3 regions of the Kitasatospora sp. NPDC057518 genome follow, and region 1 is predicted to be linked to each of the others. Evidence: riboswitches for the same ligand, from Rfam matches in the RefSeq annotation. Region 1 holds a riboswitch; each other region holds the start of a gene.
The links. Region 1 has a riboswitch for cobalamin ahead of ACFU7Z_RS04665 (CoA-acylating methylmalonate-semialdehyde dehydrogenase). Riboswitches for the same ligand answer to the same signal wherever they lie in the genome.
Positions count from the first base shown of each region.

Region 2: it holds a riboswitch for cobalamin, as region 1 does, so the genes downstream of both, ACFU7Z_RS07520 (cobalamin biosynthesis protein) here and ACFU7Z_RS04665 (CoA-acylating methylmalonate-semialdehyde dehydrogenase) in region 1, are expected to answer to the same signal.
Region 3: it holds a riboswitch for cobalamin, as region 1 does, so the genes downstream of both, ACFU7Z_RS21040 (ribonucleoside-diphosphate reductase subunit alpha) here and ACFU7Z_RS04665 (CoA-acylating methylmalonate-semialdehyde dehydrogenase) in region 1, are expected to answer to the same signal.

Region 1 is NZ_JBHVEU010000025.1:22,948-27,428, forward strand. Features, by position in the region: gene ACFU7Z_RS04660 (acyl-CoA dehydrogenase family protein) at 1-292, opposite strand, end outside; gene ACFU7Z_RS04665 (CoA-acylating methylmalonate-semialdehyde dehydrogenase) at 301-1,800, opposite strand; cobalamin riboswitch at 2,010-2,201, opposite strand; gene ACFU7Z_RS04670 (alcohol dehydrogenase catalytic domain-containing protein) at 2,328-3,371, opposite strand; tRNA gene ACFU7Z_RS04675 (tRNA-Cys) at 3,492-3,562, opposite strand; gene ACFU7Z_RS04680 (hypothetical protein) at 3,769-4,481, shown strand, end outside.
Region 2 is NZ_JBHVEU010000046.1:25,167-29,647, reverse strand. Features, by position in the region: gene ACFU7Z_RS07530 (hypothetical protein) at 1-535, opposite strand, end outside; gene ACFU7Z_RS07525 (alpha/beta hydrolase family protein) at 1,203-2,309, opposite strand; cobalamin riboswitch at 2,634-2,767, shown strand; gene ACFU7Z_RS07520 (cobalamin biosynthesis protein) at 2,875-3,888, shown strand; gene ACFU7Z_RS07515 (cobyric acid synthase) at 3,885-4,481, shown strand, end outside.
Region 3 is NZ_JBHVEU010000199.1:1,453-5,933, reverse strand. Features, by position in the region: gene ACFU7Z_RS21050 (glycoside hydrolase family 26 protein) at 1-690, opposite strand, end outside; gene ACFU7Z_RS21045 (hypothetical protein) at 831-1,712, opposite strand; cobalamin riboswitch at 2,127-2,271, shown strand; gene ACFU7Z_RS21040 (ribonucleoside-diphosphate reductase subunit alpha) at 2,464-4,481, shown strand, end outside.

The DNA of each region.
Region 1 (4,481 bases):
CGATCATCCAGGCGACCATGTTGTGGATCGACAGGTAGCCGGCGATGGACGGGCAGCCGGTCGCCAGCGCCTCGAAGACGAGCACGCCGTCCTGGCGGCCGAGCTCCGAGCCGCCCGCCTCCTCCCGCACGTAGACGCCGCCGAGGCCCAGGTCGGCGGCCTTGCGCAGGACGTCGACCGGGAAGTGCTTGGCCTGGTCCCACGCGACGGCGTGCGGGGCGAGGTGCTCGCGGGCGAAGTCCCGGGTGGTCGCGACGATGGCGAGCTGGTCGTCGGTCAGATGGGTGTGCACGGCGCGCCTCAGCCCATCGTCGGGATGGTGAAGCTCGCGCCCTCCTTGGCCCCGGAGGGCCAGCGCGAGGTGACGGTGCGGGTGCGGGTGTAGAAGCGGATCGAGTCCGGCCCGTGCTGGTTGAGGTCGCCGAACGCGGAGCGCTTCCAGCCGCCGAAGGTGTGGTAGGCGATCGGCACCGGGATCGGCACGTTGACCCCGACCATGCCGGTGTTCACCCGCCGGGCGAAGTCCCGGGCGGTGTCGCCGTCCCGGGTGTAGATGGCCACTCCGTTGCCGAACTCGTGCTCGCTGGGCAGCCGCAGCGCCTCCTCGTAGTCGGCGGCACGCACCACGGTGAGCACCGGCCCGAAGATCTCCTCCCGGTAGATCCGCATGCCGGGCGTGACCCGATCGAACAGCGAGGCGCCGAGGAAGTAGCCGTCCTCGTGCCCGGCCAGCCGGAAGTCCCGTCCGTCGACGACGAGTTCGGCGCCCTCCTCGACCCCGAGGTCCAGGTAGCCGCGCACCCGCGCCAGCGCGTCGGCGCCGACCAGCGGGCCGAAGTCCGCCGCCGGGTCGTCCGACCGCCCGACCTTGAGCGCGCCGATCCGCTCGACCAGCTTCGCCACCAGGGCGTCCGCCGTCGCCTCCCCCACCGGGACGGCCACCGAGATCGCCATGCAGCGCTCCCCGGCCGAGCCGTACCCGGCGCCGATCAGCGCGTCCGCCGCCTGGTCGAGGTCGGCGTCCGGCATCACGATCAGGTGGTTCTTGGCCCCGCCGAAGCACTGCGCCCGCTTCCCGTGCGCGGCGGCGGTGGCGTACACGTACTGGGCGACCGGCGTGGAGCCGACGAAGCCGAGCGCCTGGACGCGCGGGTCCTCCAGCAGGGTGTCCACGGCCTCCTTGTCACCGTTGACGACATTGAGCACGCCCGGCGGCAGCCCGGCCTCCAGGAACAGCTCGGCCAGCCGCAGCGGCACCGAGGGGTCGCGCTCCGAGGGCTTGAGCACGAAGGCGTTCCCACAGGCCAGCGCGGGCGCGGCCTTCCAGAGCGGGATCATCGCCGGGAAGTTGAACGGCGTGATGCCCGCGACCACGCCGAGCGGCTGGCGCATCGAGTACACGTCGATGCCCGTCCCGGCGTTGTCGCTGAACTCGCCCTTCAGCAGGTGCGGGATGCCGGCGGCGAACTCCACGACCTCCAGGCCGCGTTGGATGTCGCCGTGGGCGTCGGCCACGGTCTTGCCGTGCTCGGCGGAGAGCAGCCGGGCCAGCTCGTCCTTCTCCTGCTCGACGAGTTGGAGGAAGCGCAGCAGGACGCGGGCCCGCCGCTGCGGGTTCCAGGCGGCCCACGCGGGCTGGGCCTGCGCGGCGTCGGCGATCACCGCCTCGACCTCGGCGCGGCTCGCCAGGGGCACCCGGGCCTGCACCCGGCCGGTGTTGGGGTCGTACACGTCGCCGAAGCGGCCGGAGGTGCCGGCGGTGGGCTTGCCGGCGATGAAGTGGGTCAGTTCTCGGACCATCGGTTCCTTCTCTCGACAGGGGTGGGGAGAGGAGGAATGGAGGCCGCCGCCTGCTGGCGGGCGCACGGTGGTGCGCCCCTCGGCACGGGCGTACGGCGGTGTGACGGTACGTCAGGACGCGGGCGCCCCGGCGGTCGTCGGCACGGGACAGCCAGGCGCGGTGGAACGGGAGCAGCCCGGAGTCATGTGTGTCGTCTCCATCCTCGTGGAAAACACGAACCACCCGCGGCCGGTATCCTGACTCCCGGATCACCGCACGCCCTCAGGCCTTCCCGGCTGGCTGCCAGTGGCCGTCATCTGCGAGGACGGACTCCCCGGTCACAGTGGCGGGACCGTGCCGGACTCACACCGGCTTCCCTGACACCGCGGACCTGCCGTCGACCATATAGTTGGACGTCCTAGTAAGTCCAGGGGTACGCGCCCGCGCCGCGCCGCCGGAGGGCCGCTCACCCCCGTCCACCTGCCCGGACACGCCGGGAGCCGGCCCCGAGGGACCGGCTCCGAGGGCCGGCTCCGATGACCGCCGCTCAGCGGCCGGTGGTGACGACCATGCGGAAGCGGGCCCGGTTGGCGGCCATCTTCTCCACCGCCGCCGCGGTCCGCTCCAGCGGCACCTCCTCGACCCAGGCCCGCACCCCCGTCTGCGCCGCGAAGCGCAGCGTGTCCTGGGTGTCGACCGCGATGCCCGAGGAGTGCGCGTAGACCTTCCGGTCGCCCTGGATCAACTGCAGGGCGCTCAGCTGCAGCGGCTCCGCCGGGAGTCCGACCATGACGAGCTCGCCCCGACGGGTGATCCCGTCGATCGTCGCCACCACGGCGGGCGCGTTGGTGACGGTGGACAGGACCACCTTCGCACCTCCCAACTGCCGTAGGGCCTCGGCGACATCGCCCGCGGTGCTGTCGATGTAGTGGGCGGCGCCGAGCCGGAGCGCGAGCGGCCCCTTCTCCTCGCCGCGGGCGATGGCGACGGTGCGGAAGCCCATCTTCTCGGCGAACTGGACGCCCAGGTGGCCGAGTCCACCGATCCCCAGGATGGCGACGGTGTCCCCGGGCCGTGCGGCGGAGCGGCGCAGGGCGTTGAAGACCGTCACCCCCGCGCAGGCCAGTGGCGCCGCCTCGACCGCGGTGAGCTCGTCCGGGACCGCCGCCAGGGCCACGGCCGGGACGACGACGGAGTCGGCGAACCCGCCCGGATAGGCGACGCCGGGGATCTCGACCCGCGCGCAGTGCAGGCCGTCGCCCGCCCGGCACGCGTCGCAGTGCCCGCAGCTGCCGCCGTACCAGCCGACCGCGACCCGGTCGCCGACCCGCCAGCCCTCCACACCCTCGCCGAGGGCGTCGACGCGGCCGGCGATCTCGTGCCCCGGGGTGATCGGGAAGGTGCTGCCGGGCAGCAGGCCGCCGGCGATGAGCAGGTCGGAGTGGCAGACCCCGCACGCCTCCACGGTGATCCGCACGGCTCCCGGACCGGGTTCCCGCGAGGGGACCTCGACCAGCTCGGGGGCCGCACCCGGCCCCGCGACCTGGACGGCGCGCAGCGGGGCGGCCGAGCCGCTGGGAGAGGTGGACATGAGCGATCCCTTCGCCGGGTGATTGTTCCCCCGGAGCCCCAGGTGACCGCACCGCTCGTCCTGTTCCGGGCGCGTCTCCCGACAGGAACTCGAAAGCTCTCGAAAGAACTCGGAAGAAAAAGGTGGAGATAGGAATCGAACCCATCTGAACGGCCCTGCAAGCCGCCGCCTAGCCACTCGGCCACTCCACCCCGACAACGATGGAAACATTACACGCACATGAACACGGACCCTGACCAGAATTCCCCGGGAACGGCGATGTTTCACCCCATGGGACTCTTAGTGCGTCTAGTGTTATTTCTTTCGACATGGCGCCGGTAGGGTCCGACGAGCCAGCGCGTAAAAGACCGGGTGCGCTAGCCTGTGCCGATATCTCCGACCCGATGGGATTTCACTGATGGCCGTTGAGGAATCACGGTTCACCCATACCGCGGAGCCGCTCTGCGGAACCGCCGCGAACCGGTGCCAGTACAAGAACCTGCCCCTGCGCGACCTTCCCCCACTCGGCGTCGTGCGCCGCGCCAGGATCGCCCGCGAGGGCCTGCGCGAGCGCCGCGCCGACGTTCCGGCGCCCGGCCGGCCCTCCCGGTTCGCCGAGGGGGACTGGGTCCGGGTGAAGGACGAGGCCGCTGTGCGCGCCACCCTCGACGCCAAGGACCGCCACCGCGGCCTGTGGTTCACCGGCAGCCAGTGGTCGTTCTGCGGCGGCGTCTACCAGGTCGAGCGCATCGTGCGCCGCATGATCGACGACCACTACCGGGTGCGGCGCCTGTCGGGCACCGTCGCGCTGGCCGGCGCCACCTGCCACGGCGCCGACGGCGCCCAGGGCTGCGGGCTGGACTGCGCCCTGCTGTTCCGCGACGAATGGCTGGAGCCCGCGCCCGCGCCGGTCCCCGCCCCCCGTCCCGTCGCCCTGTGGGCGACCGTGCGCGGCCTCGCGGAGATCCGCGCGACCCTCGACCCCGACGGGCGCCTGCACGGCGTCCCCTTCCAGCCGGGGATGGAACACCACACCGGCACCCGTCACAGCGCCCTCGAACTGCGCCACCGGTCCCTCGCCTGGTGGCAACACCCCACCGGGGGGCGCTGGTTCATCCTCGACGGCCTGCG
Region 2 (4,481 bases), on a different contig from region 1:
GCGGCACCGGCGACAGGCCGGGTCCGCCGAGGCCGGTGCCGACCCGGCGCTCGTCCAGGCCGCGGCGCAGCAGCTCCAGCAGCTCGCTCTCGGCGACCGGGCCGTCCACCAGGTGCAGGAAGGACAGCAGCTGCGGGGCCTGGTCCACGGCCTGCCCGGCCAGGACGGCGAAGACGCCGCGCAGCGCCGCGGGCGGCACCGGGGCGAGCAGGGTCCAGGCGTCGAACAGCGCCGACCAGCCGCGCACCACGGCCTCGTCGTCGTGCTCCCAGGCGTGCAGGCGCCAGCCGGGGCCGGCTCCGCCGTCCCGGGCCTCCACCAGGCCCACCAGCAGCGCCTGCCCCCAGGCCTTGGCGGCGGCACCGACCGTCATGGCCAGGGCCCGGCCCGCCGCGCGGGCGTCGTCCGGGAGCAGCTCGCCGCGCTTGTCGACCTCGGCCAGCTCACCGGCCCAGCGGGCGACCCGGACGGCGTCCACCAGCATCCGGCGGGCCAGCGGCGCCAGCTCGGACGGTGCCGGAAAGCCCTCCGGCACGGGAACCCTGCCCCGCCCGGGAGCCGGAGCGGGCCCTCGTCGCCGGGGTACTGCGTTACGGGGGACTCCCGCCCCGCCCGGCCTGCCACCGGCGGGCCGTTGGGCCGTTCCGGGGAGACGGGTCACCGTCGCACCGGTACCGATCGTCGGCGGGAGCGGGGCATCACGGTCGCGCGGGTTCCGAGACGTCACGTCGAGCAGTCTTCCCCTTGTACCGGCCTTCTGTCACATCCGGTTGTCCGTACGACCGGGCGACCGCCGGTGGCACCTCCGCAAGATCGGGCAACAACGGCAAACCGCCTGGCCGGAAACGTGTGACCTGCCCATGCCATGGGGGGCGGGCCGGTTGCCGGGAATGCTCGGGCGGTCACCGTGCGTACGGGTGGGGGGTAAGGGGCCGGGCCAAATATTGCTCCTGACAGCCGAGGGGCCCGCACGGGGGCGTTTCGGCCCGGCGACGCCCGGCAGGACTGTCCAGCCCGAATCCGGACGGATGGCGGGCGGCGTGATCGGGATCGAGCCGCACCGGAAGTCGGCCGGGCCGACTTTTCACGCGGGCCCGGAGGAATGGGAGGAACGTTCATTCCCGGACGGGGGGAATCGCACCGGGAAAAGCGGCGGGGACCAGCCGAAAACGCCCTCGCGCACAGGGGGGGTGGTTGAGCCCCTAGAGGAGCGGGGTGAGCCAGCGGCGGAGGAGTTCGGTGTAGCGGTCGGGGGCGGTGTTCCAGAGGGTGGCGTGGTCGGCGCCGGGGAAGGGTTGGAGGCTCACCACGTCGCGGCGGGCGGCGGCCAGCTTCTCGGCGGTGCCGAAGGGCGCGATCCGGTCCTCGGGGCTGTGCAGGAGGAGGGTCGGCACCCGCAGGTCGGTGCCGTCGGCGATGCGGCCGAAGTCGGCGAGGTCGACCCCGGTGCGGCCCTCGGCGGCGAGGGCGCCGAGCTCGGCGGCGACGCCCTGGAAGCCGGCCCGGGCGGCGTCCCGGCGGGCGGAGGCGGGCAGGTCGAGCACGGGCGAGTCGAGGATCAGGCCGCGGACGGCGTGCGACCAGGCGGAGCGGGCCACGGTCTGCAGCACGATGGTCGCGCCGACGGACCAGCCGTACAGGATCACCTTGCCCGCGCCGCTGTCGAGCGCCAGCCGCACCGCCGCCTCGATGTCGCGCCACTCGGTCTCGCCGAAGTGGCTGAGCCCGTCCGGGGAGGCGGGGGCGCCCCGGTCGCCGCGGTAGGTGACGGCGAGGGCGGGCAGGCCGAGCCGGTCGAGGACGGGGAGCACCGGGAGGGTCTGCCGGCGGTCGTCGCCGGGGCCGTGCACCAGGATCACCCAGGTGCCGCGCTTGCCGTCGAGCCGCCAGGCGGGGAGGGCGCCGAGCTCGCCGTCGGCGGTGGTGTCGGCGAAGGCCAGGCCGAGCGCCTCGGTGGGGTCGCCGAGGTGGACCCGCGGGGTGAAGCGGACCTCGGTGCCGGGGACGAGGGTGCCCCGGTCGGCGCGGACCAGTCGGCGGGTGACGCCCTGTTCGTCGGCGTGCAGCACCTCCTCGACGACCGCGTGCCCGCCGTCCGCCCACTCCACCGCCCAGCGGCCGGGACGCAGGCTCGCGGGGCCGCGGGTGAAGGTGACCCGGCCGGCGGCGAGGGCGCGGACCTGGACCGGCCCGGACTCCTGGACGGCGGTCACCGGACGGACCATCCGCTCGGAGGCCCGGCGGCCGACCACCAGCACGGCGGCCCCCACCGCGGCGGCCGCCACGACGGCGGCGGTTCCCCAACGCATCTCGCTCCCCGCTCTGTTGTTCACGGACGTTCTTCACGGACGTTGTTCACGGACCGGACGGTGTTCGAGCCCCAGTTCACCGGCGCTCCGCCCGACCGGCCACCGGGCTGGGCCGTCCGGGTCACCCGGCGGGCGCTCCCGGGGTGCTCAGGGCGGTACTCAGGGCGGTACTCAGGGGGTGCCGGTGGCGAGGGTCGGGGCGGGGCCGCGCCGGGCGATCCGACCGGGCGTCAGCGGCGTCCCCGTGTGACCAACCCCTCCGTGACCTCGGTTGACTCCCGGTTCGGGCCCGTGATGGGATCCTGGGGCCAAACGGAGGCATGGAGAGGAAGCCGGTGGAAGTCCGGCGCGGTCCCGCCACTGTCACCGGGGAGCACGCTCGGAACATCGCCACGGCGGGCCGTCGACGGCTGCTGGAAGGCTCCGGGGGTGCGTTCGACCCGGAAGCCAGGAGACTCTCGCCGCCGTCACGTCGATCCAGGGCGCGGACCCTGAGTGAGGACACGCACGCGATGCAGGCTGCCCCGCCCGGCCGGACTCCGAGCTGCCCTCCGCCGTGCGGCCGATGACCCCGCGCGCGCCTTCCCCCGCTCCGCGCCCGCTGACCCGAGCCTCGCGCCCGCTGGCCCGCGCCGCCGTGTTCGCGCTCGGCGCCGCCGCGGGCTACGCCGCCGACGCCCGCTTCGCCGACCCCCGCCGGGGCCACCCGGTGGCCGTCTTCGGCAGCGCCGCGACCCGGCTGGAGCGGCGGTTGTGGCGCGACGACCGTGCCGCCGGGGCCGGGTACACCGCGCTGTGCGTGGGCGCGGTCACGGCGGGCGCGCTCGCCCTGGACCGTACGGTGGGCCGACGCCCGCTGGGCCGGGCGGCGCTGGCGGCGGCCGCGACCTGGACGGTGCTCGGCGGCACCTCGCTGACCCGGGAGGCCCGCACCATCGGCCGCTCACTGGCCGCCGGCGACCTCGCCGCCGCCCGGGAGCGGCTGCCGCACCTGTGCGGGCGGGACCCGAGCGCGCTGGACGGGCAGCAGATCGCCCGGGCGGTGGTCGAGTCGGTGGCCGAGAACACCGCCGACGCCGTGGTGAACGCGCTGACCTGGGGCGCCCTGGCCGGCACCCCCGGCCTGCTGGCCTTCCGCGCCGTGAACACCCTGGACGCCATGGTCGGCCACCGCTCGCCCCGCTACGCCCGGTTCGGCTGGGCCTCGGCCCGGCTGGACGACGTGGCGGGCTGGCCGGGCGCCCGGCTGACGGCGCTGCTGACGGTGGCCGCCGCCCCCGAGCCCCGGACCGCCTGGCGGGTCTGGCGGCGCGACGGCTCCGCGCACCCGAGCCCGAACGCGGGCCAGGCCGAATCGGCGTTCGCCGGCGCGGTGGGCGTCCGACTGGGCGGCACGCTGCGGTACGGCGAGCGGGTGGAGCACCGGCCCGTCCTGGGCGCGGAGCTGCGGCCGGTGACGGTGGACGACATCGAGCGGGCCTGCGCGCTCTCCCGGCGGGTGGGCGCACTGGCGCTGGGTACGACGGTCGCGGGGCACGTCCTGCTGCGGGCACTGCTGAAGAAGAGGGGACGGGTATGAGCAACGCACTGCTGGTCGCGGGGACGACCTCGGACGCGGGCAAGAGCGTGGTGACGGCCGGGATCTGCCGGTGGCTCGCCCGCCAGGGCGTACGGGTCGCGCCGTTCAAGGCGCAGAACATGTCGCTCAACTCCTTCGTCACCGCCGACGGCGCCGAGATCGGCCGCGCCCAGGCGATGCAGGCGCAGGCCGCCCGGGTGGAGCCGGAGGCGGCGATGAACCCGGTGCTGCTCAAGCCGGGCGCGGACGGCCGCAGCCAGGTGGTGCTGCTCGGCCGACCGGTGGCCGAGGTCGGCGCGCTGGACTACCGCGAGCGCAAGCCCGTCCTGCTGGAGCGCGCCCTGGAGTGCCTGGCCGACCTGCGCGGCCGCTACGACGTGGTGGTCTGCGAGGGCGCGGGATCGCCCGCCGAGATCAACCTGCGCGACCGCGACATCGCCAACATGGGCCTGGCCACGGCCGCCGCCCTGCCGGTGGTGGTGGTCGGGGACATCGACCGCGGCGGGGTCTTCGCGGCGATGTACGGGACGCTGGCGCTGCTGTCGGCGGAGGACCAGCGGCACGTGGCGGGCTGGTTCGTCAACAAGTTCCGC
Region 3 (4,481 bases), on a different contig from region 1:
CTGGTGGAAGGACATGCCGACGATCCCGGCCGGGCCGCCGCCGTTGTCCGGAAGTTCGGTGCTGCTGCCGTCGCAGTTCTGCTGCACGCCCGCCGCGCCGTAGCCGCCGTCCTCCGCGCGCGGGTGGCCGTTCCAGACGGCGGAGAGCAGGTCGACGGCGTCGTCAGTGTACTGCCAGCCGGCCCGGCACGTGGGCCAGCGGCCGGCCGAGTAGGAGCGCGGATTGCCGACGCCCCAGCCGTTCTGGCCGTAGCCGGGACCGAGGTCGGTCTCCACGAAGCCGGGCAGCTTGCCGGTGATGTCGGCGGCCTTCTTGTAGTAGTAGCCGACCTGCTTGGTGCCCCGGTAGTCCCCGTACTCGGGGTTGTTGCGCTCGTTGTGCGCCTCGACGTGCTGGCCGATCACCGTGCCGCCGCTCTGCCCGGTACGGGCCTGGGCCTCCAGGTCGGCGAGGAACTGCTGGACGGCGCGGGCGTTCGGCGAGGCCTGCGGGTCCCGGGCGAGCAGGTCCCGGCCCACCTCCGGCGGCAGGGTACGCCCGGGGAGGCCGACCGACACCGGGACCCTCGGGGGCTGTTCGCCCTCCGCCCTGCCGTCGTGGTCCAGCAGGGCGACCGCTCCCGCGGCGATGACGATCCCGGCCGCGGCCAGGACGGCCGGCTTGCCGCGCAGGGCTCTGGGCAGGGCCACGGACCGCTCCTCCGGTTGCTCGCCGGCGCCGCCCCCCACGGACGCAACCGGAACACACATGCGAAATGACTGTTCCGAGAGCCTGCCACACTCCCCCGGCCCCGGCGAACGAACCGCCGGGGCCGGGGTGTCACGGCGGGTCAGCCCGCCGGGGTGCCCTGGACGCCGGGCGCGGCCGAGGACGCGGCCTTGGCGCGCTTGAGCAACTGCCCCTTCACGTGCTCGGTGAACCCGGCGGCCGCGGCGGTCGCCGTGGCGTCCGGAGCGTTGCCGCCCTTCGCCGAGCCCTCGACCGTGAAGTAGCCGTACCGGCCCAGGCTGTTGTGGGTGCCGGTACAACCCGGACCGGCACAGAACGCCGGCGAACCGGGGGCGGGCGCGCCCTTGAGCTGACCGGCGAAGTTCTTCAGCGCGGTCTCGGCCTGGAGCTTGTGCTCGAAGACCGCCACCCCGACGGTGACCGCGCTGTCCCCGGAGACGTACGTCGCCCGGAGCACCTGCTGGCACCCCTGGTCGCCGAGCACCTTGCCCAGCCCTCCGGTCGTGGAGTTCCCGTCCCAACAGGGCGAGTCCAGCGACACGACGGTGCGGTTCCAGGTGGCGCCGTTGATCGTCACCTGGAGCGCGGAGAACAGCGCTCCCGCGTCCTGCGGCGCCGGGTCGGTGGCAGCCTCCCAGATCGGCTTCGACGGGTCGTCCGGCGTACCGGACGTGCTCGGGGGGACGGTCGGCTGGGTGGATTTCGCGACGGTCGGGGAACCGTCGTCCTTCTTGCCCTGGAGCAGCACCACACCGCCCGCGACCAGGCCGCCCACCACGGCGACCGCGGCCACCACACCGACGGCCTTCATCCGGCGACGGCGTTTGCCCTCGACCTCGTTGCGGTCCGCCAGCGCGTCCCAGTCCGGCTCGGCCCGCTGCTGCGGGACCGGCTGCTGGGGCTGCTGCTGGAGGTGCCACTGCGGCTGCGGCTGCGCGACGGGCTGGGGCTGCCCGACCGGCTGCGGGTGCGGCTGCCCCACCGGCGGAGCCGGCTGCGGCGGAGGCGCGACCGGGTGCGGCACCGGCGGGATGGGCTGCGCGACCGGCTGCACCGACGGCACCACCGGCCCGTACGAGGCGGGCGGCGGCCCGAAACCCCCGCTCGGCGGCGGTACCGGACCAGGTACCACCGGCTGCTGACTCTGTGCGCCCCCCGGCCCGGCGGGAGGCGTTCCCTGCGGCCCCTGCCCAGGTACGCCAGTTCCGTCGCTCATGCGCCCAGATCGTAGGGCATCCTCGTGAGCGCCGGTCCTCCCGGTGACCATTCCGTATCGAAACCAGGACGGCCCCGGCCCGGTTCCGGGGCTGCCGAGGGCCATCGCGCACCACGTTCCTGGTACTGCCGGTCATCGTCCCGACACGCGGCGCCGTACTACATCTGGGGTCGCTTCAGTGAGACACCACTACATGTATGCTCGCTTCTGCTGTCGATGCAGGGGAACCCGGTGCGAATCCGGGACTGCCCCGCAGCGGTGAGCGGGCGGCTCCAGCAGCCGCACCCCGCGAGTCCGAGTACCTGCCGACGGCGTGCGCCACGGCCCTCCCGCAGAGGCCGCGCCGGCACCAGCAGTACCCCTCCGGGCCTCGCGGGCGGGCCGGGGAGTCACCTCGCGCGACGCTTTTTTGCGTTCGCGCCGTGCTCCCCTGCCCAGATCGGCCCGGTGGCCCCCCGAGCACCGCCGCCGATCGCCGCCAGGAGAGAGCGCCTTGACCACCGCTGCCTCAGCCACCCTGCCCGCCCAGGGCTCCGGTACCGCCTTCACCGACCCGACGGTCTCCGACCCCGGGGGCGCGCTGCTGCGGCTGCTCACCGACCGCAGCACCGACCTCACCGAGGTCGACCCCGGCCATGTCGCCGCCGCCGCGCTGCGCGGCCGCCACGCCGGCTCGGACTTCGCCGAGCTGCGCGGGCTGGCCGTGGACGCCGCCGCGTCGATGATCGCCGAGGACCCCCAGTACTCGAAGCTGGCCGCCCGCCTGCTCGCGCTGGAGATCGTCGACGAGGCGAACAGCCAGGGCTCGGTGTCCTTCTCCGCCTCGATCGCCGTCGGCCACACCGAGGGCCTGATCGGCGACACCACCGCGGACTTCGTCGCCAAGCACGCCGCCGCCCTGGACGCGCTGATCGACACCGCCGGCGACGACCGCTTCGAGTACTTCGGCCTGCGCACCGTGCAGTCCCGCTACCTGCTGCGCCACCCGATCACCCGCAAGGTGATCGAGACCCCGCAGCACTTCCTGCTCCGCGTCGCCTGCGGCCTGGCGGTCGGCGACTCCGAGCAGTCGGTGCGCGAGGTGGCCGAGCTGTACGGCCTGATGAGCCGCCTGGAGTACCTGACCTCCTCGCCGACGCTGTTCAACTCCGGCACCCGGCACCCGCAGATGTCGAGCTGCTACCTGCTCGACTCGCCGCTGGACAATCTGGACTCGATCTACAACCGCTACGCGCAGATCGCCCGCCTGTCCAAGCACGCCGGCGGCATCGGCCTGTCCTACTCGCGCATCCGCTCGCGCGGCAGCCTGATCCGCGGCACCAACGGCAAGTCCAACGGCATCGTGCCGTTCCTGCGCACCCTCGACTCCTCGGTCGCCGCCGTCAACCAGGGCGGCCGCCGCAAGGGCGCGGCCTGCGTCTACCTGGAGACCTGGCACGCCGACATCGAGGAGTTCCTGGAGCTCCGCGACAACACCGGCGAAGAGGCCCGCCGCACCCACAACCTCAACCTGGCGCACTGGATCCCGGACGAGTTCATGCGCCGGGTCAACGCCAACCAGGACTGGTCGCTGTTCTCCCCGGCCGACGTGCCGGAGCTGGTCGACCTGTGGGGCGCCGACTTCGACGAGGCCTACCGCAAGGCCGAGCTGGCCGGCAAGGCCGTCCGCACCATCCCGGCGCAGACCCTGTACGCCCGCATGATGCGCACCCTGGCGCAGACCGGCAACGGCTGGATGACCTTCAAGGACGCCTCCAACCGCGCCGCCAACCAGACCGCCCTGCCGGGCCGCACCGTGCACTCCTCCAACCTGTGCACGGAGATCCTGGAGGTCACGGACGACTCCGAGACCGCCGTCTGCAACCTCGGCTCGGTCAACCTCGGCGCCCACGTGGCCCCCGGTGCCACCGTCGACGACCTGCTCGGCGCCATGGACTGGGAGCGCCTCGACGCCACCGTCCGCACGGCCGTGACGTTCCTCGACCGCGTGGTGGACATCAACTTCTACCCGACCACCGAGGCCGGCACCTCCAACTCCCGCTGGCGGCCGGTCGGCCTCGGCGTGATGGGCCTCCAGGACGTCTTCTTCAAGCTGCGGATCGACTTCGACTCCGCCGAGGCCGCCCGCCTGTCCACGCTGATCGCCGAGCGCATCATGCTCACCGCGTACGAGCGCTCCGCCGACCTGGCCGAGCAGCTCGGCCGCCACGAGGCGTACGGCGAGACCCGCGCCGCCCGCGGCGAGCTGCACATCGACCACTTCCCGACGGCCGCCCCGCAGTGGGCCGACCGCTGGACGGCGCTGCGCGCCCGGATCGCCGAGACCGGCCTGCGCAACTCGCTGCTGCTGGCCATCGCGCCGACCGCGACCATCGCGTCCATCGCCGGCGTGTACGAGTGCATCGAGCCGCAGGTGTCCAACCTGTTCAAGCGCGAGACGCTGTCCGGCGAGTTCCTCCAGGTCAACCCGTACCTGGTGCGCGAGCTCAAGGAGCTCGGCGTCTGGGACCAGCAGACCCGCGACGCCCTGCGCGA